4 regions of the Paenarthrobacter sp. NPDC057355 genome follow, and region 4 is predicted to be linked to each of the others. Evidence: riboswitches for the same ligand, from Rfam matches in the RefSeq annotation. Region 4 holds a riboswitch; each other region holds the start of a gene.
What was found. Region 4 has a riboswitch for S-adenosylmethionine ahead of ACFUOZ_RS14070 (homoserine O-acetyltransferase). Riboswitches for the same ligand answer to the same signal wherever they lie in the genome.
Positions count from the first base shown of each region.

Region 1: it holds a riboswitch for S-adenosylmethionine, as region 4 does, so the genes downstream of both, ACFUOZ_RS11305 (DUF1737 domain-containing protein) here and ACFUOZ_RS14070 (homoserine O-acetyltransferase) in region 4, are expected to answer to the same signal.
Region 2: it holds a riboswitch for S-adenosylmethionine, as region 4 does, so the genes downstream of both, ACFUOZ_RS04550 (aminotransferase class V-fold PLP-dependent enzyme) here and ACFUOZ_RS14070 (homoserine O-acetyltransferase) in region 4, are expected to answer to the same signal.
Region 3: it holds a riboswitch for S-adenosylmethionine, as region 4 does, so the genes downstream of both, ACFUOZ_RS07355 (hypothetical protein) here and ACFUOZ_RS14070 (homoserine O-acetyltransferase) in region 4, are expected to answer to the same signal.

Region 1 is NZ_JBHVAL010000008.1:74,904-79,477, reverse strand. Features, by position in the region: gene ACFUOZ_RS11320 (hypothetical protein) at 1-44, opposite strand, end outside; gene ACFUOZ_RS11315 (O-succinylhomoserine sulfhydrylase) at 55-1,263, opposite strand; gene ACFUOZ_RS11310 (rhodanese-like domain-containing protein) at 1,264-1,674, opposite strand; gene ACFUOZ_RS11305 (DUF1737 domain-containing protein) at 1,671-1,931, opposite strand; SAM riboswitch class IV at 1,945-2,056, opposite strand; gene ACFUOZ_RS11300 (NtaA/DmoA family FMN-dependent monooxygenase) at 2,212-3,540, shown strand; gene ACFUOZ_RS11295 (aromatic amino acid ammonia-lyase) at 3,540-4,574, shown strand, end outside.
Region 2 is NZ_JBHVAL010000002.1:127,418-131,991, reverse strand. Features, by position in the region: gene ACFUOZ_RS04550 (aminotransferase class V-fold PLP-dependent enzyme) at 1-1,342, opposite strand, end outside; SAM riboswitch class IV at 1,375-1,488, opposite strand; gene hisN (histidinol-phosphatase) at 1,659-2,483, opposite strand; gene ACFUOZ_RS04540 (ribosome small subunit-dependent GTPase A) at 2,538-3,653, opposite strand; gene aroA (3-phosphoshikimate 1-carboxyvinyltransferase) at 3,656-4,574, opposite strand, start outside.
Region 3 is NZ_JBHVAL010000004.1:148,762-153,335, reverse strand. Features, by position in the region: gene ACFUOZ_RS07365 (helix-turn-helix domain-containing protein) at 1-423, opposite strand, end outside; gene ACFUOZ_RS07360 (sodium:solute symporter) at 703-2,238, shown strand; SAM riboswitch class IV at 2,480-2,599, shown strand; gene ACFUOZ_RS07355 (hypothetical protein) at 2,616-2,963, shown strand; gene ACFUOZ_RS07350 (hypothetical protein) at 2,960-3,151, opposite strand; gene ACFUOZ_RS07345 (VIT1/CCC1 transporter family protein) at 3,416-4,570, shown strand.
Region 4 is NZ_JBHVAL010000012.1:82,994-87,567, forward strand. Features, by position in the region: gene ACFUOZ_RS14065 (bifunctional o-acetylhomoserine/o-acetylserine sulfhydrylase) at 1-1,262, shown strand, start outside; SAM riboswitch class IV at 1,434-1,551, shown strand; gene ACFUOZ_RS14070 (homoserine O-acetyltransferase) at 1,566-2,687, shown strand; gene ACFUOZ_RS14075 (hypothetical protein) at 2,732-3,181, opposite strand; gene ACFUOZ_RS14080 (winged helix DNA-binding domain-containing protein) at 3,225-4,379, opposite strand; gene ACFUOZ_RS14085 (SGNH/GDSL hydrolase family protein) at 4,427-4,574, opposite strand, start outside.

The DNA.
Region 1 (4,574 bases), on a different contig from region 4:
CCCGCAACGATGACAGCCCCCGCACGGCGGTATGGATGCCTCATGCCAGCAAGGTTAGACCTGTTTGAGGGCCTTCTCCAGATCCATGATGAGGTCGTCGACGTCCTCCAGACCCACTGACAAACGAACCACGCCATCGGACAAACCGATCGCCGCACGTCCCTCCGGACCCATGGCCCGGTGCGTCGTGGTGGCCGGGTGGGTGATGAGGGACTTGGAGTCGCCCAGGTTGTTGGAGATGTCGATGACGCCCAGGCCATCGAGCAGCGCGAATGCGGCTTCCTTGGCGCTGCGCCCACCGGAGGGCGAGAGCTCGAAGGTCAGCACGGTGCCGCCGGCCTTCATCTGCTTGGTGGCCAGCTCATACTGGGGGTGAGATTTCAGCAGCGGGTACTTTACCCAGCTGATGGCAGGCTGCTGCTCAAGCCATTCGGCGATCTTCAGGGCAGACGCCGAGCTGTGGTTCACGCGCAGCCCGATCGTCTCAAGGCCCTTGGTGAGCACCCAGGCGTTGAAGGAGGACAGAGACGGGCCGGTGTGGCGCATGAGCTGCTTGACCGGACCGTCGATGAATTCCTTGGTGCCCAGGATGGCGCCACCCATGACGCGGCCCTGGCCATCAATGTGCTTGGTACCGGAGTAGACGATCACGTCTGCGCCCAGGTCTCCACAGCGTTGCAGCAGGGGAGTGGCAAAGACGTTGTCGACGACGACCGTCGCCCCTGCGGCATGTGCCAGTTCGCTGACGGCCGCGATGTCCACGATTTCCTGCATCGGGTTGGACGGCGACTCAAAGAAGACCGCAGTGGTCGGCTCGGAGAGAGCTTCGCGCCACTGATCCAGGTCCGGTCCATCGACAAACACCGTCTCCACGCCCCAGCGCGGCAGGATTTCGTTGAGGATCACGAAGCACGAGCCGAAGAGCGAGCGTGCGGCAACCACGCGGTCACCGGCAGCCAGCAAGGCACCCAGGGCGGTGAACACTGCGGACATGCCGGACGCCGTCGCAAAGCACGCTTCGGTTCCCTCGAGCAGGCGGAGCCGCTCCTGGAAGGTGGCCACGGATGGGTTGCCGTAGCGGGAGTAGACGAAGCGTTCGTCTTCGCCCGTGAAGGCGCGTTCGGCGGCTGCGGCGGATTCGTAAACGAAGCCGGAGTTCAGGAAGACAGGCTCGGCCGTTTCCTGGAAGTTGGTACGGTCAAGGCCACCGCGGACAGCCTGGGTGTCAGGGCTCCAGCCGGCGGCGTCAGGATTAAAAGTCACTTAGTCGTTCCCCAGGTTGGTAGGCAGGCCGCGGTTCTTCCAGCCATTTACAGTACGTTCGCCGTAACGGTCCGGCTCACCCTCAAAGCCCTCAAGGACGTTGTAGGCGGTGAATCCGGCCTGGGTGGCGGCGATGGCAGCGGCGATGGAGCGCTGGCCGGAGCGGCAGAGGAACACCAGTTCCACGCCGTCGCCTTCGGGAGCCTGCTGCTGCAGGTCATCGATGAAGCGGGAGTTCGGGATGCCCCCGGCGAGGTTCCACTGGATGAACAGGGGATCGTTCTCCGTGGCCTTGGTGTCGGGAATGCCGATGTGGGCCCACTCGCCCTCGGTCCGGACGTCCACCAGGATGGCGCCTTGTTCCAGCTTGGTCCACGCGTCCTGCGGGGTCAGGTCACCGGCGTAGCTCATGCGTGGCCCTCGAAAATTTCCTCGTAGTTCTCCAACTCGTCCACGGCGCTTGCTACTGCAGCGTCGGAACTGGCGACGGCGGCAGGCAGGATCACGGCCTGGGCGACGATCACGTCTGTGCCGTTGAAGGTGGCTGCGGGATTGCCGTGCAGGACGTAGCCCTCAGCCAGGGCATTGCTGATGCGCTCGCAGAATTCACGGGTGTCGGGGCCCGTGATCAGGCGATAGGCGAGTTTTTCTTCGGTGGGTTCAGGCATTGCTGGTGCTCCTCAGTCACGCTTGCAGTTCGAGTTGTCGATACGCCGAGTAGTCACCTGAGGCACCCCGCCGGAGAGAGGGTTGCCGACCAGCAAGTCAGGGCTTCGCGCTGGTTCTCATTACTCAAGAAAAAAGTAGCATTCACGACGACGGCCTGCACGGCGGGCCTCGTCATGTTGCGTAACCGGAGGGTGCTGGAGTACGGGCCCAATTAAGACGTCCCGGGAGCATAATTGACGCAGTACGACCCCCTGTAACTTCGTGTGAAAGCAGGTCGCGGTGAACGGACAGAGCAGTTCTACACTCAAGCCCATGCTGCATTTTGGTTGGTTTGTGGGGCACGGATTCGGTGTCCAGGGATGGGGCACGCCGGGGTACAGCCTGGGCTATGACTGGAAGAAACCCGCCCTGTACCAGGAAGCTGTCCGGGCCTTTGAGCAGTCCGGCCTGGACCTGTTCATCATCGAGGACTCCCTGACCGTCCCCGACACCTATGGAGGCACAGCCGAGGTTTCGCTGGCCCATGCTTCGTTTGCGCCGAAGCACGATCCCCTGGCGCTGGTCCCGTACCTGCTCTCTGCCACGGAACACTTGGGAATCGTCCCCACTGTCAGCGCCTCCTTCTACCCGCCCTTCACGGCGGCCCGCCTCCTTGCCACGCTGCAGCACTTCTCAGAGGGGCAGCTCGGGTGGAACGTGGTCACTTCGGGCAGCGATCTCGCTGCGCAGAATTACGGCCTGGACCAGCAGATCGAACACGACCTCCGGTATGAAAAGGCGGAGGAATTCGTCGACGTCGTCAGGCGGCTGTGGCGGAGTTGGGAACCGGGCGCGGTTCTTGAGGATGTGGAAGCCGGCAGGTTTGCCGACCACAGCAAAGTGCATCCCATCAACCACGAAGGAGAATTCTTCAAGGTCCGCGGCCCGCTGAACACAGCGCCGTTGCCCGAGGAGCCTGTCCTGGTGCAAGCCGGTGCTTCGCCACGCGGCAAGGCGTTCGCCGGCGGCCACGCGGACGTGGCGATTGCCCTGGCCCGTGGCGTTGACGGCATGAAGGCCTACCGCGATTCCATCCGCGCCGAGGCCGCGAAAGCCGGGCGGAATCCCGACGACGTGAAGGTACTTTTCGTGTTGAAGCCCACCGTGGTTGGTTCCACCGCGGAGGCGGAGGAGTTGCGGGCCCAGCGCCGGGAGCTGACGCAGCGCGATATCGACAGCCAGCTCAACTCCATCTCCTACCTCTCCGTGATCGATTTCAAGCAGTTCGACCTGGACCAGCCCCTTCCCGAACTCAGTACCAACAGCAACCAAGGCACGCTGGAGCATTTCGCCAAGGCGGCGCCTCCCGGATCCACGTTGCGCGAGATCCTGCAGGCACGCAGCGGCGGTGCGGGTGACTCGATCATCGGCACGGTCGGTGAAATCGCCGACTACCTTGAGGAAACCGGCTCGGCTGTTGGCGGTGACGGGTTTCTGTTCTCCGGTTTCGTGGATCCCGTGACTGTCCACGGGGTCCTGGACAAACTCACGCCTGAACTGCGGCGCCGCGGCCTGTTGAGGACGAGTTACGGCAACGGCGGTTTCCGGCAGAATCTCCTGGATTTCTAGTGGGAACCTTCAGCATCGGAACGGGGACTGTTTCCGCTCTGCTTGTGGCGGAGGCGGCCGCGGATCCGACGTTTCACGTGGAACTCAACCAAGATGCGTTGAATTTGCTCCGGCGTTCCCGGGGAGTCGTGGAAAAGACTGCCGCGTCCGGCCAACGGGTTTACGGGCTGAATACCTTGCTCGGATCCGGTCGGGACACCGACGTGGAGGAGAAGTCGCTGCTGGCTTATCAAGTACAGGTGGTCCGGTATCACAACAGCGGCGTGGGTCCGTACCTTGACCGGACTGCTGCCCGCTCGGTGATCCTCGCCCGCCTCATCGGGTTCAGCCGGGGCGGCTCAGGCGTCCGTCCGGAAACCGCCGCCTTCTATGCTGAACTGCTCAACCGTGGCGTCTTTCCCGCCATCCCCAGCGAAGGTTCGGTGGGCTCGTCCGACCTGACCCAACTGGCCGCCGTCGCCGCTGTTGCCTTGGGCGAGGGCGAAGCGTTCGACGCCTCCGGCCTGCTGGTTCCTGGCGCCAAAGCGCTCGCCGACGCCGGCCTTCAACCCCTCCAACCCGCTGCCGGTGAGGCGCTGGCCTTGGTGAGTGCCAACGCGTTCTCCGTTGGTGCCGGGACCCTTGCTTTGGTGCGGCTGAGGCACCTGACCCGCTTGGCCGACGTCGCGCTTTCACTCTCGCTGGAGACCATCGCAAGGTACGACGGCGGCGGGAACCTGAGTCCCTTTTCGCCGGCCATCCAGGCGGCAAAGGCAGTGGACGGGCAGGGCGACTCGGCGGCCGCTGTCCGCCGGCTTTTGAGCGGTGGATGGCTGGAGGACGTCCGGCCGGAGGTATCGGTGCAGGACGCGTTGTCGTTCCGTGCCGCGCCGCAGACCCATGGTGCGTTCCGGTCTTTGGTGTCGCAACTGCGGTCGGCCCTGGAGGTGGAACTGAATGGCCGGGGCGATAACCCGCTGGTTGATGTGGAGTCCGGTGCGATGGTGTCCGGCGGGAACTTCCAACCGATGCAGCTGGCCTTGTCCTTTGAAGGG
Region 2 (4,574 bases), on a different contig from region 4:
AGCTGCGGTGGTCGTTGGCAGGTACCCAGCGGCCTTCGTCCACGACGTAGTCCCAGCCCAAACCGTTGCGCTTGAGTTCCTGGATGCCCGCAAGCAGCCTGGTGGCGTCCTCCAACCGGGAGCCGACGCCGAAGCTTGCCCGCAGGGAACCAGAGGGCAGCCCCAGGCGCTTGAGCAACGGGTGGGCACAGAAGCGGCCATCGCGGAGGCCCACTCCGTGCTCGGCGGCCAGATACGCGGCGACCAGCCCGGCGTCGAATCCTTCAACGGAGAAGTTGACCACACCGATGGTGTCCTCGGAGTCGCTGAAGATCCGGTGGACCGTTACGCCGTCGATGGCCTCGAGGCCCTCAACCAGGTAGCTGCGGATGCCGGCTTCGTGAGCGTGCCAGGCGTCCTCGTCCAAGGCCGCGAGGACTTGGGTAGCACGGGCGAGTGTCGCAGCTCCGAGGACGTTGGGGGAGCCACCTTCGTGCCGGGCCGGGCCCGTGGCCCAGCTCACCGAATCCAGGCGGGCTTCGCGGACAGCGCCGCCACCTGCCAGGTGCGGGATGCCGGCGTCGAGCCAATCCGGGCGGCCCACGACAACTCCTGCACCGAATGGCGCATAGAGCTTGTGTCCGGAGAAGACGATGTAGTCGACGTCCGCTTCTGCGATATTAACGCGGCGGTGCGGAGCGAGTTGGGCGGCATCCACGACGATCCTCGCACCGTACTGGTGCGCCAAGGACGCCAGCTGGGCGATGGGCAGGATCTCACCGGTGACATTCGAAGCGCCGGTTACCGCAAGCAGGCTGACGCCGCCCTGGGCCAGTTCGGCTTCGATTTTGGCTACGGTGCCGGCCAAGGTGGACTCTGCAACTACGCTGCGGTGCGGGACTCCCTGCCAAGGCAACAGGTTCGCGTGATGCTCAATGTCCAAGTACAGGACCTCCCCGGCGAACTGCCCGTCCTCCTGGGGAAGGCAGCCGGCCAACAGGTTCAGCGAGTCCGTGGTGTTCCGGGTGAAGATGACGGAGTCATCGGCACGTCCGCCAACGAACTCACGGACAATGTTCCGCGAATTTTCATACACGGAGGTGCTGATCTGCGAGGCGAATCCCGCCCCGCGGTGGACGCTGGCGTAGTAAGGCAGGACCTCGTTGAGGTAGGCGGAAACGATCGTCAATGCTGGAGCCGAGGCGCCATAGTCGAGGTTCGCATAGCGGACGTGGCCGCCCTGAATCAGAGGGGCCTGCAGTTCCGCGCCGGTAACGGCAGCGAGCGGACGGGCCGCGGCAGCAGTGGGGGAGTCTTCGATGAAGGAAGGAATGATGTTTGAGTTGAACGTGACAGTGCTCATGGGACCTCACTCAAGAGGGACCCCCTCAGGGGGATCCGCGCTTGCCGCATCCGTTCCGGACCGGCCGGGTCGTCACCCGGGGCACCCCACCGCGAATGGAGGGTTGCCGGCCAGCTAACCGGGGTTTAGCGCTGGCACTCGTGACCTGTAAAAAAGGCTAAGGCACGTCCGTGGAAGGGTCCAAAGCCGCGGACTTTTGTTAAGCCGTTTGTTACGTGAGTTGGAAAACGGGCCTTCCTGCGAATAAAAAGCGGCGGTTGCCCCAAAAAGGGGGCAACCGCCGTCGAAAATTCGATGAACCTTAAGGTGCCACGACTTAGGCAGGAGGCTGTAGGAGATCGTCCAAACCAGGGTTGAGGCGCTTCAGGACCTCCGAGTGGAGGATGGAGTTTGTGGCCAGGGCGTTGCCGCCGAAGGGGCCGTCTTCACCTTCCAGGGAGGTAAAGCGTCCACCGGCTTCGGTCACGATGGGAACGAGAGCGGCCATGTCGTAGAGGTTCAGCTCAGGTTCGCAGGCGATGTCCACCGCGCCCTCGGCCACCATGCAATAGGACCAGAAGTCGCCGTAGGCGCGCGTGCGCCAGAGATCCTCGGTGAGCCCCAGGAACTCGTCCAGGTTGCCCCGCTCTTTCCAGCCGGACAGGCTGGAGTAGGACATGGACGCGTCGGCAAGGCGGGAGACGTTGGAGACCTTCAAGCGGGTTGCCGATGCCAGGGACCGGCCCATGTAAGCACCCATGTCCTTGGCCGCCCACCAACGTTTGCCCAGGGCAGGAGCGCTGACCACGCCTACAACTGGTTCACCTTCATCAACGAGTGCGATCAGCGTCGCCCACACAGGAACGCCCCGGACAAAATTCTTTGTGCCGTCGATGGGATCGATGATCCAACGTCGTGAGCCGTGCCCGCTGCTTCCGAACTCTTCCCCCAGGACCGCATCACGGGGACGCGAGCGCGACAATTGACCGCGAATGGCTTCCTCAGCGGCCTTGTCTGCATCGGTGACCGGTGTGAGGTCGGGCTTGGTTTCGATCTGCAGGTCCAGGGCCTTGAAGCGATCCATGGTTTGGGCGTCGACGGAATCGGCGAGGACATGGGCAAGGCGCAGGTCGTCGTTGTAGGTGGAAGCGGGTTGGGTCATGCCACCAAACTATCCTGAAACGTGGGCGGCGGTGGGGACGTTAAGGCCTTACCGTCAGTTAACAGTGCCCAGCTCTTTGGCTTCCTTGGCTTCCAGGCGGGGGTCCGCGCCCAGAAGGCGTCGAAGGGACGCCAAACGCGCTACACCGGATGGTCCGGCATGACCGTCGTTGACCCAAGCATCCAATCCGCAGTTCACGGCGGTTGCGTCGTGCTTGCAGCCGCGGTCGCAGGTCTCGGTGCCAGGCTCAAGATCCGGGAAGGAGTGGAGTATCCGGTCAGGATCCACGTGGGCCAGGCCGAAGGAACGGATGCCCGGGGTGTCGATGATCCAACTGCCGGACGGTGCATCGTCCAACTTGAGGGCCAGGGCTGAAGAGGACGTGTGACGGCCCCGGCCGGTGACTGCGTTCACGCCGCCGGTGGCACGTTCAGCTCCGGTCAGGGCGTTGACCATCGTGGACTTTCCGACGCCGGAGTGGCCCAGCATGACCGTCACTTTCCCGCCCAGGTAGGAGCGGAGTTGGGACACTGCTTCCCGGTCCAAGCGGGCTGACAGGCCGTCATCGGAACGGGCATCGATGCCGCTTGCTTCAGAATCGGCGGTGCGGCTGATGATCACGGGGAAATCGAGGCTGAGGTAGTTCGCCAGCAACGCCGTGGGATCCTTGACGTCGGCCTTTGTGATCAGCAGCAAGGGCTCAATGCCGGCGTCGTACGCTGCAACCAACGCGCGGTCGATGAAACCGGTGCGCGGCTCGGGATTGGCCGCTGCAACCACCACCACCAGTTGGTCGGCGTTGGCTACCACTACGCGTTCGATCGGATCTGTATCGTCCGCGCTGCGCCGAAGCAGCGTCCTGCGTTCCTCCACCCGGACCAGGCGTGCCAGGGTGTCGGGTGACCCGGAGACGTCGCCAACCAGTGCCACGAAGTCGCCTGGCACTACGGGGTTCCGCCGAAGCTCACGGGCGCGGGCTGCGATGACGACGCGCTCGTTGGGAGTGTCCTCATCCACGATCGCCCGGTAGCGTCCGCGGTCAACGGTGATGATGCGCCCGATGACAGCGTCGTCGTGGCTGGGGCGATCCTTTGTCCTTGGCCTGGTGCCCTTTTTGTTCGGCCGGATCCGGACGTCGGATTCATCCCATGAACGTGCGTCGCGTCCCATGGTCAGTTGCTGTGCCCGTCCGCAGTGGCGGATTCGAGCATCCGCGTCCACATTTCGGGGAACTCGGGCATGGTTTTGGACGTGGTGGCAATGTCCTCCACCTCAACGCCTTCGACGGCGAGTCCCAGGATGGCGCCGGCGGTTGCCATCCGGTGGTCCGCGTAGCTGTGCACCACCCCGCCATGAAGGGCCGCAGGGCGGATTACCAAGCCATCGGCAGTCTCCTCGGCGTCTCCGCCAAGCCGGTTGATCTCGGTGACCAGCGCTGCGAGTCGGTCGGTTTCGTGGCCGCGCAGGTGGGCAATGCCGGTCAACCGCGAGGGGCTTTCGGCCAAGGCGCACAAAGCGGCGACCGTGGGTGCAAGTTCGCTGGTTTCGTCGAAGTCGGCGCCATGGATGGATGCTCCGCCGGTCACGGTCAAGGTTCCCTCATGCAGGCTCACCGTGGCCCCCATGGCTGCCAGGATGGTGCGCCACATATCGCCCACCTGCGTGGTGCCTGTTGGCCAGTTCGGGATTCGGACTGTGCCGCGGGTAGCCAGTGCGGCAGCCAGGAACGGCCCGGCATTGGACAGGTCCTGCTCGATGCGCTCGTCGAAGGCCCTGATGGTGCCGGGAGCGACGCGCCAGTGGTTGGGTACCGAGTCATCCACCGTCACGCCAACACTCCGGAGAACCTCGACGGTCATGGCGATGTGGTCGAGGCTGGGAACGGGTTTGCCCACGTGCTCCAGGTGAAGGCCCTCAGTAAAGCGCGCGCCCACCAACAGCAGGGCCGAGACAAACTGGGAAGAAGCGCTGGCATCGATGACGAGGTGCCCGCCACGCACCTCGCCGGTGCCTTCCACAGTGAAGGGAAGGGCCGACGGCGTCCTGCCGCCTTCCGCTGCAACCGGCACTCCCAAAGCAATCAGTGCCTCG
Region 3 (4,574 bases), on a different contig from region 4:
TTTGACCACGTGCAGTACGTCAACATCGCAGTCCACAGCGTAAAGCTCGTTCTCACCCCGGCCCCGGGGCTCGATGGTGGCCTGGAGGATCTGCAGGCGCCTCTCAGAGCGGGCAGTCAACAACCGCTCCACTATGCCTTGGCCACCCAAGGAAATCCTGGGGCCGTCGTCCCGCCTTGTCAGATGGGTCTCCGGCGCCGCAAAAAGGTCACCAACAGAGACGGAAAGCACCTGGCAGAGCGTCACCAAGGACGCTACCGACGGCGATGTCAGGTCGCGCTCCACGCGACTCAGGAAGCCCTTGGTCAGACCGGTCGCATCAGCCACCTGCTCAATGGTCAGGCGCTGCGTTTGCCGGGCTGCGCGGATTCTGGAACCGATGGCAACGGGAACATTGCTCGGTTCAACGGGTAGAGCCTTCATTCACGAACCTTTCAGGCCTGTCATGCGGCCCTGTCATTGGAGCAATAGTAGCCGGGAGGCACGTAAACAAGGCCACTGCCGACGTAACCATGTCCAAAGGATCTTGACTGTTACTCCGATCACAACATATCCTCAGAGGCAACAAGTGTTGTCTGTGAGGCACACAACACCTCCCAAGCTCCAAACACCAATCTCCAATCGTCAGCACGGAGACTTCGACGCCCTGCAGGAGTATCGTCGAAAACCCCAACCTCCGTGCATCAGCTCCAAGGACCGTTCATGGAATCTTCGGCTATTAACATCGCAATCGTGGTGGTGTACCTGCTCGCCATGCTGGCGTTCGGCTGGTGGGGCAAGTCCCGCACCAAGAACAACAGTGACTTCCTGGTGGCCGGCCGCCGCCTGGGCCCCTTCCTTTACACCGGCACCATGGCCGCGGTTGTCCTCGGTGGCGCGTCCACCGTGGGCGGCGTTGGCCTCGGTTACAAGTTCGGCATCTCCGGCATGTGGCTCGTGGTCGCCATCGGCGCAGGCGTGCTGCTCCTTAGCCTCCTGTTCGCAGGCACCATCCAGCGCTTGAAGATCTACACGGTCTCCCAGATGCTGAGCCTTCGCTACGGCAGCAAGGCCACCCAGACGTCCGGCATCGTGATGCTGGCCTACACGCTGATGTTGTGTGCCACGTCCACCGGTGCCTACGCCACCATCTTCGTGGTGCTCTTCGACTGGGAACGCTGGCTGGCAATCGCCGTCGGCGGCGCCATCGTCCTGGTCTACTCCACAATCGGCGGAATGTGGTCCATCACCCTGGCAGACCAGGTGCAGTTCCTCATCAAGACAGTGGGTATCTTCTTCCTGATGCTCCCCTTCGCGTTGAACGCGGCTGGTGGAATGGACGGCATCCGTGCGCGCCTGGAGGACAGCTTCTTCCAGATCGACGGCATTGGCACCCAGACGATCATCACGTACTTCGTCGTCTACACACTGGGCCTGCTGATCGGCCAGGACATCTGGCAGCGCGTCTTCACTGCCAAGACCGCGAAGGTTGCCCGCTGGGGCGGCGCTACGGCCGGCGTCTACTGCATCCTCTACGGCATCGCCGGCGCATTGATCGGCCTGGCAGCCCGCGTTGCCCTTCCCAACATCGATGTCGCCAACCTCGGTAAGGACGTCGTCTACGCCGAGGTCGCTACCCACATCCTGCCCGTCGGCATCGGTGGCCTTGTCATGGCAGCAGCAGTTGCAGCCATGATGTCCACGGCATCCGGCGCCCTGATCGCCGCCGCAACAGTGGCGCGCGCCGACGTCGTGCCTTTCGTTGCCAGCTGGTTCGGCAAGACCATCAACACCGATGACACCGAGAACCCCGAGCACGACGTCAAGGCAAACCGCTACTGGGTCCTGGGCCTCGGTATTCTCGCAGTGCTGATTTCCATGGCCGCGCAGGACGTGGTGGTCGCCTTGACCATCGCCTACGACATCCTGGTAGGCGGCCTCCTGGTTGCCATCCTCGGTGGCCTGGTGTGGAAGCGCGGCACGGGCATCGCAGCTGCCTGGTCCATGGCGGTCGGCTCCGTGCTGACCTTGGCTTTGCTCATCATGTACGCAGTTGGCGTCATCCCCAGCGAAGACGGCGTCTACGCCAACGAGCCCATCTACTGGGGACTCGGCGCCTCGCTGGTGGTTTACGTCGTGGTCTCCCTGCTGACCCCGCCCACGGACGCTGCTGTCCGCGAGGCCTGGGACAAGCGCGTTGCCGGCGCCATCTCCGAGGAACTGCCGCCGGAAGTACACCCGGTAGGCAGCAACAGCTAACCAAGCAATACCCGACGGCGGTGCCGCCCCTTTGTGGGGCAGCGCCGCCGTTTGCGTTCCCGGGGATGACGCGTTGAGGAGTTGCGAGGCCCACTGTGCGTCCTGAAACGACGTCAAAGCGCGCAGAGCGGGCCTCCCAACGCCCGGACTTCCACGTTGGAAGGCCTGCTCTGCACGGCAAACCCCGCCCAAGGAGCGCAGAGCGGGCCTCACAACGGGAGGTGCGGTAGGGTTGTCCCAGCTTCAAGAGATGTGGCGCCAAGCTCCGACTGGCCATACACCAACCCCATGTTCACGGGTGGTTCGGATGAAGAAGCGGCCCGTCCCGGACCTGAGACAACCGAACGGGCAAGAGCACTCTCCACAGGAGCAGCCGCGTGCCGTATCACGAGCCGAGCCACAACGAACCCATCAACAACGGGCCGGCACCAGCCCGAAGCACCCGCGACGAAACCGGCCCCTCAACCGTCAAGGTGATCCCCGCCGTCGACCTTTACCTTGGCACGGTGACCATACTGACCCGGAACCGGCCCCTGTGTTTCCGGTATCCGCAGGCGCGGCACATCGCCGAGGCACTGGCGCGGGCGGTCCGGCCCTCCACGTGGTGCGAGGCTACGGGGACTCTGACAGTCACCGTAGCCGCGGTGGGTCACCGGGAAGGCCGGCCCTGCACCTTCACGCTCAGCCGGGAACCGAGCCGGGAACCCAGTCGGGAACTCGCCTAGATTTCCTCGTCCTCCTCGCGGAACTCCTCGGTCTCATCGATTGGCACCACCCGTTCGTCGTCCTCGGGGGCGTCCACTTCCTCCACCCAGGGCTCGTCCACTTCCTGGTCTTCGGCGTAATCGTAGGCCGGGTCCGACTCGATGGTTGTGCGTTCGGGATAGTTGGAGTGTGATTCGGTGGTGTTCATGCTGCTACCTCCGTCCCGTGGGCTGCCTGCAGGAGCCCGGTGGCAAATTGCGGGTTGATTAAAGACCCGCCCCTGTCCCTCCATCTGAGCACCAGGGCAAGCATGGGTCAAGGCCCGGAAGAGCGTGCACGCAACGCCGGAAATTACGGTGCACCGAACATTCCGGATAAGGAATACCAGCCAAAAATCCGCGTCAATAAGCGGTAGTGTGGGGCGTGCAATGGGGCCGCAACCACCCCACCAAGCGCAGGAGAAAAAGTGCAGATGCACCAGGAATCCCAGAATTCGTCGAGCCCCGCTCCGGACCCCACCCCCGACCCAGCAGCCCACCGCACCAATGATGCGCCCTCGGCTTCCGACATCAGGCGCTGGCGGCAATACCTGGCCGACGAACGGGCCGAAGCCGCTGTTTACCGCGAACTTGCCCAACGCCGCGATGGGGAGGAACGCCAGATCCTGCTGGCCCTGGCCGAAGCCGAAGGCCGCCACGAAGCACACTGGCTCAAGCTCCTGGGAGATCATGCCGGGATGCCCAAAGCAGCGTCGGCCCGCAGCCAATTCCTGGGTTTCCTGGCCCGCAACTTCGGGTCCGTCTTTGTCCTTGCCTTGGCACAGCGCGCCGAGGGCCGCTCCCCGTACGGCACCGAACCAGCGGCGACGCCTGCGATGGTTGCCGACGAGCAGATCCATGAGGAAGTCGTCCGTGGCCTGGCCACCCGGGGCCGCAACAGGCTCTCGGGCACCTTCCGCGCAGCGGTCTTCGGCGCCAACGATGGCCTGGTGAGCAACCTCTCGCTGGTGATGGGCATGGCCGCCACCGGGGTCTCCAGCTCCGTGGTGCTCATGAGCGGCGTGGCCGGACTCCTGGCAGGCGCACTGTCCATGGGCGCCGGCGAATACGTTTCCGTCCGCTCGCAACGCGAACTGCTCAACGCCACGCTCCCCACCCAGGCGACGCTCACCGCAGCCCCGTCGTTGGACATCGACCACAACGAACTGGTCCTGGTCTACCTGGCACGCGGCATGACCCGGGAGGCGGCCGAGCACCGGGCAGCCGAGCGCATGGGACTGTTCAGCTGCGACTGCGATCCCAGCCTTTCGCTCCAACCCGAAAAACCGGTAACCGACGAGCACGAATCCGTGGGCTCGGCCTGGGGGGCAGCGATGTCCAGCTTCTGCTTCTTCGCCTCCGGCGCCATCGTGCCCATCCTTCCGTTCATCTTCGGCATGACGGGCATGGCCGCCCTCCTGGTGGCCGGTGTCCTGGTGGGAGTCGCGCTGTTGGCCACTGGCGCCGTCGTAGGCTTGCTGTCCGGAACATCACCGCTCAGCCGCGGCCTGCGGCAGCTGGCCATCGGGCTCGGAGCTGCAGCTGCCACCTACGGTCTCGGGTTGCTCTTCGGGGCTGCGATCGTCTGAGTTT
Region 4 (4,574 bases):
ATGCCGCCACAGGGGCTCGTTCGCTGCCGATCTACCAGACCACGTCCTTCGTGTTCCCGAGTGCCGAGAGCGCCGCCAACCGCTTCGCCCTGGCCGAGCTCGCGCCGATCTACACCCGCATCGGCAACCCCACCCAGGATGCGGTGGAACAGCGGATCGCCAGCCTTGAAGGCGGACTGGGTGCGCTGCTGCTCAGCTCGGGCCAGGCGGCAGAGACCTTTGCCATCCTGAACATCGCCGAGGCCGGTGACCACATCGTGGCCAGTCCCAGCCTCTACGGCGGCACCTACAACCTGTTTGCCCACACGCTGAAGAAGTTCGGGATTTCGGTGACCTTCGTCGAGGACCCGGACAACCTTGCGCAGTGGCGCGACGCCGTGCAGCCGAACACCAAGCTTTTCTTCGGCGAGGTTGTCTCCAACCCGCGCCAGGACGTTCTGGATATCGAAGGCGTAGCCGGGGTGGCCCATGAAGCAGGCGTGCCGCTGATCGTCGACAACACCCTCTCCACCCCGTACCTGATCCGTCCCATCGAGTGGGGCGCGGACATCGTGGTCCACTCGGCCACCAAGTACCTGGGCGGACACGGTTCAGCCATTGCAGGGGTCATTGTCGATTCCGGCAACTTCGACTTCGGCAAGGATCCGGAACGCTTCCCGGGCTTCAATACCCCGGACCCCAGCTACAACGGACTGGTCTACGCCCGCGACCTCGGCAAGGACGGGGCCCTCGGCGCCAACCTTTCGTACATCCTCAAGGCCCGCGTCCAGCTGCTCCGCGACCTCGGATCTGCCGTGGCACCGTTCAACGCCTTCCTCATCGCCCAGGGCCTGGAGACCTTGAGCCTGCGCGTTGAACGGCATGTCTCCAACGCCACCAAAGTGGCCCAGTGGCTGGAAACCCATGACGACGTCGAATCGGTCGCCTACGCCGGTCTGCCGTCCAGCCCTTGGTACGAACGTGGCCAAAAGTACGGTCCCCGGGGCACGGGCGCAATCGTCGCGTTCAACATCAAGGGTGGCGTCGAAGCCGGAAAGCGCTTCGTGGACGGGCTGGGGCTGCACTCCCACGTGGCCAACATCGGCGACGTCCGCTCCCTGGTCATCCACCCGGCGTCGACTACGCACAGCCAGCTGACCCCCGAACAGCAGGTCGTCGCAGGCGTCAATCCGGGCTTGGTCCGCCTGTCCGTCGGCATCGAGCACGTCGACGACATCATCGCCGACCTCGAAGCCGGCTTCCGGGCGGCCAAGGGCGCTTGAGCGGGAAGCTTGCATGACAGGCTGATACCTCGGGGCTGCCGTCCGGATCGACGATTATTCGCCGGGCGGCAGCCCTGGGTGCTGTTTGGTGAATCAAAACGGCACCTAACGTCACACTGATGTCACATTCTTCGCCAGAAGGGTGGAGTTTTTCCTAGACTCTACGTATTAGGTCATGAGTGCCAGCAGATAGCCCCGGCTTGCTGGCCGGCAACCCTCCTTCCGCGGTGGGGTGCCCCGGGTGAGGACCTGGCCTGTCCGCACGCAAGGCGACAGGCAAGCGCGAGGTTAGGTATCAAAGGAATGACCATCACTGCTACAGCCCTTCCCAAATCCGGTGAAGCCGACGGAACAGTCAAGTACGCCGGCGTAGGACCGCTGGCACTTGAAGCCGGCGGCTATCTGCCCGACGTGGTGCTGGCCTACGAAACGTGGGGGCAACTCAACGCGGACCGCTCAAACGCTGTCCTCATCCAGCACGCTTTGACCGGCAGCACCCACGTGGCCCGCGGGGCCACGGATGAGGAAGGGTGGTGGGAGCAGCTCGTAGGGCCTGGTGCCACCATCGACACCAACAGGTACTTCGTCGTTTCGATCAACATCGTGGGTGGCTGCTACGGCAGCACCGGCCCGTCCTCGACAGCACCCGATGGCAAGCCGTGGGGTTCCCGGTTCCCGCTGATCACGCTGCGGGACAGCACCGAGGCCGAAGCCCGGCTCGCGGACGTGCTGGGCATTGACGCCTGGCACGCTGTCCTGGGCGGCTCCATGGGAGGAGCCAGGGCGCTTGAATGGGCCGTCACTTTCCCGGAACGGGTCCACCGTTGTGCGGTCATCTCGGTGGGCGCATACAGCACTGCCGAACAGATTGCCTTCGCCCAAGCCCAAACCCTGGCCATCCGACAGGACCCGCACTTCAACAACGGGGACTACTACGACGGCCAAGCACCGGAGCACGGACTGGCCCTTGCCCGCAGGATTGCGCACATCACCTACCGCTCCGCCCTGGAACTGGACCTGCGCTTCGGCCGGGAGGCCCAGCACCAGGAGACGCCGCTCGCTGCTGCGGTGCTGGGGGAGCGCGGGCGATACCAAGTGGAGAGCTACCTTGACCACCAGGGCACGAAGCTGGTCCGCCGCTTCGATGCCAACAGTTACATCGCCATCACCGAAGCCCTGATGTCCCATGACGTCACGCGCGGCCGGGGCACCCTGCAGGAAGCTCTCTCCCGTGCCACTGCCGACTTCTTCGTGGCTGCAGTGGATACGGACAGGCTGTACTTCCCGGCCCAGTCGAAGGAACTTGCGGCGGCACTTCCGGGCGATGTTCCCGTCCACACCATCGACGCGCCGATCGGCCACGACGGCTTCCTGACCGAGATCGGCCAGCTGTCCGGGCAGCTTAGAGGGGCTTTCTTCTCCTGAGCCTCAACGGCTTCGATGGTGCAGGAGGTCCTGTGTGCGGCTGATCAGCCGTTCATGATCTCCTGGCGCTGCTTCATGTAATCTTCCATGGCGATCTGGCCGTTGGTGAACTTCGCATCCAGTTCGGCCAGTTTCTTGGCTCGATAGCCTTGGGGTTCCGCCGCTGCGGTGGGGAAAGATGGGTTCGACGGCGGTGCGGCCTGCGGTGCCTCCTCCGCGGGGCGGATGACGGCGGGCCCGGGCTGATACCCAGGGTAGTTCTGCACAGGAGAATCAGGAGCGGGATAATTCTGGGCCGGGTAGTTTTGGGGTGGGTAATTCACCCCAGGGTAGCCCTGGGGTGGGTAACCAGGGCCGGGGAGGTTTTGCTGCCGATAGTCCGGACCCGGGAAGTTGCCGTTCTGCAGGCGGCGCGCCTTGGAGCGGTTGTACATGCGGATCCCCATCGGAATCAGCCACGAGCAGACGATGATCCAGAAGATCAGATTGTTCACAGTGCAAGCCTCCTAGGTCCTATCCCAGCTTAGCCCCGTGTGATCACGCCAGCTTTGTCTCCATTCCCAGGAACCGTCCGTAGCGGGCTGCCTCGGCTTCCAATGCGGCTTGCTCTTCCTTGGTAGCGGGCCTGGTCATGCGCACGTCGAGTTCGCAGACGCCGCCCTTGAAGCTGTGGCGCCACCATCCGGCCAGGCTGCCATCCAGAAGGACCACATGCATGGGGCCGTTATCTTCAGGGAAGTACGGTGCAGTGCCGCCCAGGTAATGGCGTGACTGCGAGTACCCCATCACGTACTCGTCGTAGCACTGGATGAGGTCAACGCGTGGGAGCACTGTACCCTCAGCGGGCGGGGCTGGAGCATGCAGGGCCTCAAGGTCATCCGGAACCAAGTAGAATTCCAGGTCATCGAAGAATGCCGGGGCCAAGGCTCCGGGTGATGTTTCCGCAGCGACGGTGAGTCCCAACTTCACGTCCTTCATGGTGAGCCCGGACCAGGCGGAGCAGTCCTTCACTGTGGCAGGCCCCCGACTGCTGAAGTACCGCAGGGCCAATTGCCCCAAGGCTTGCTCCCGCTCCGGGCCGGTGAGTGGCCCGGCAAACACCCCAGTCACGCGTTCTTCGAACAAGGCGTATGTCTGTTTCAGGGCACCGCCCGGCGAACGCACTGGAGCGCCGCTGACCAGGATGCCGCTGATTTCCGCGTGCATGAGGTGGTAGATGAATCCCAACCCTTTGCTGGGAAGGCCCGCGTCCGCCAACACCTCAGCCAGTTCGTCACGGGTCTTATGGCCGCCGTTCGCTACGGCCGCAGCCAGGATCCTGCTGCTGAGTCCGGCGGCTTCCTCGTCTACTCCGGTCTGGCGGTACATTCCTTTGTTGCCCTGGTGGAGCCGGGCGGCGGACAAGCCCATCAACCAGCCAAGATCGTCCCGGTGGACGAAGTGCCACGTGGGCCGCAGGATGTGGGTTCGCAGGATGGTTCCGTCTGCCACGTCCTGCTCAACGATGGCGGCAGTGCTCCCGGGTGTCCGCTGCGCCACAGTCCACCGGGCGTAGGGGAATTCCTGCGCCTGGACGGCAAGGAGGTTGCGCACGGCGTCCCCTGGACTGCAGGCAAGGGGAGGCCTCAACTGCTGGCGCCGCAGACGCAGCTGGCGGATCTGCTCTACCCGTTCCGAAGGATTAGTCGCCACGCAAGCCTGCCCAACCTGTCATTTCCACCCTAGCTGCTCTGTCCCCGCTAGCTGCGCGGCATCAAGGTGCCGCCGGCGCCGAAGACGGGTCCCGCCGTCGGGCGCTTTGGTGTGATGCCGTCGCCGGAGGACTGGTGCCTCAATCGGCGGATGACCCATGGAACAAAGTACTCACGGGCCCAGACGAGATCAGAG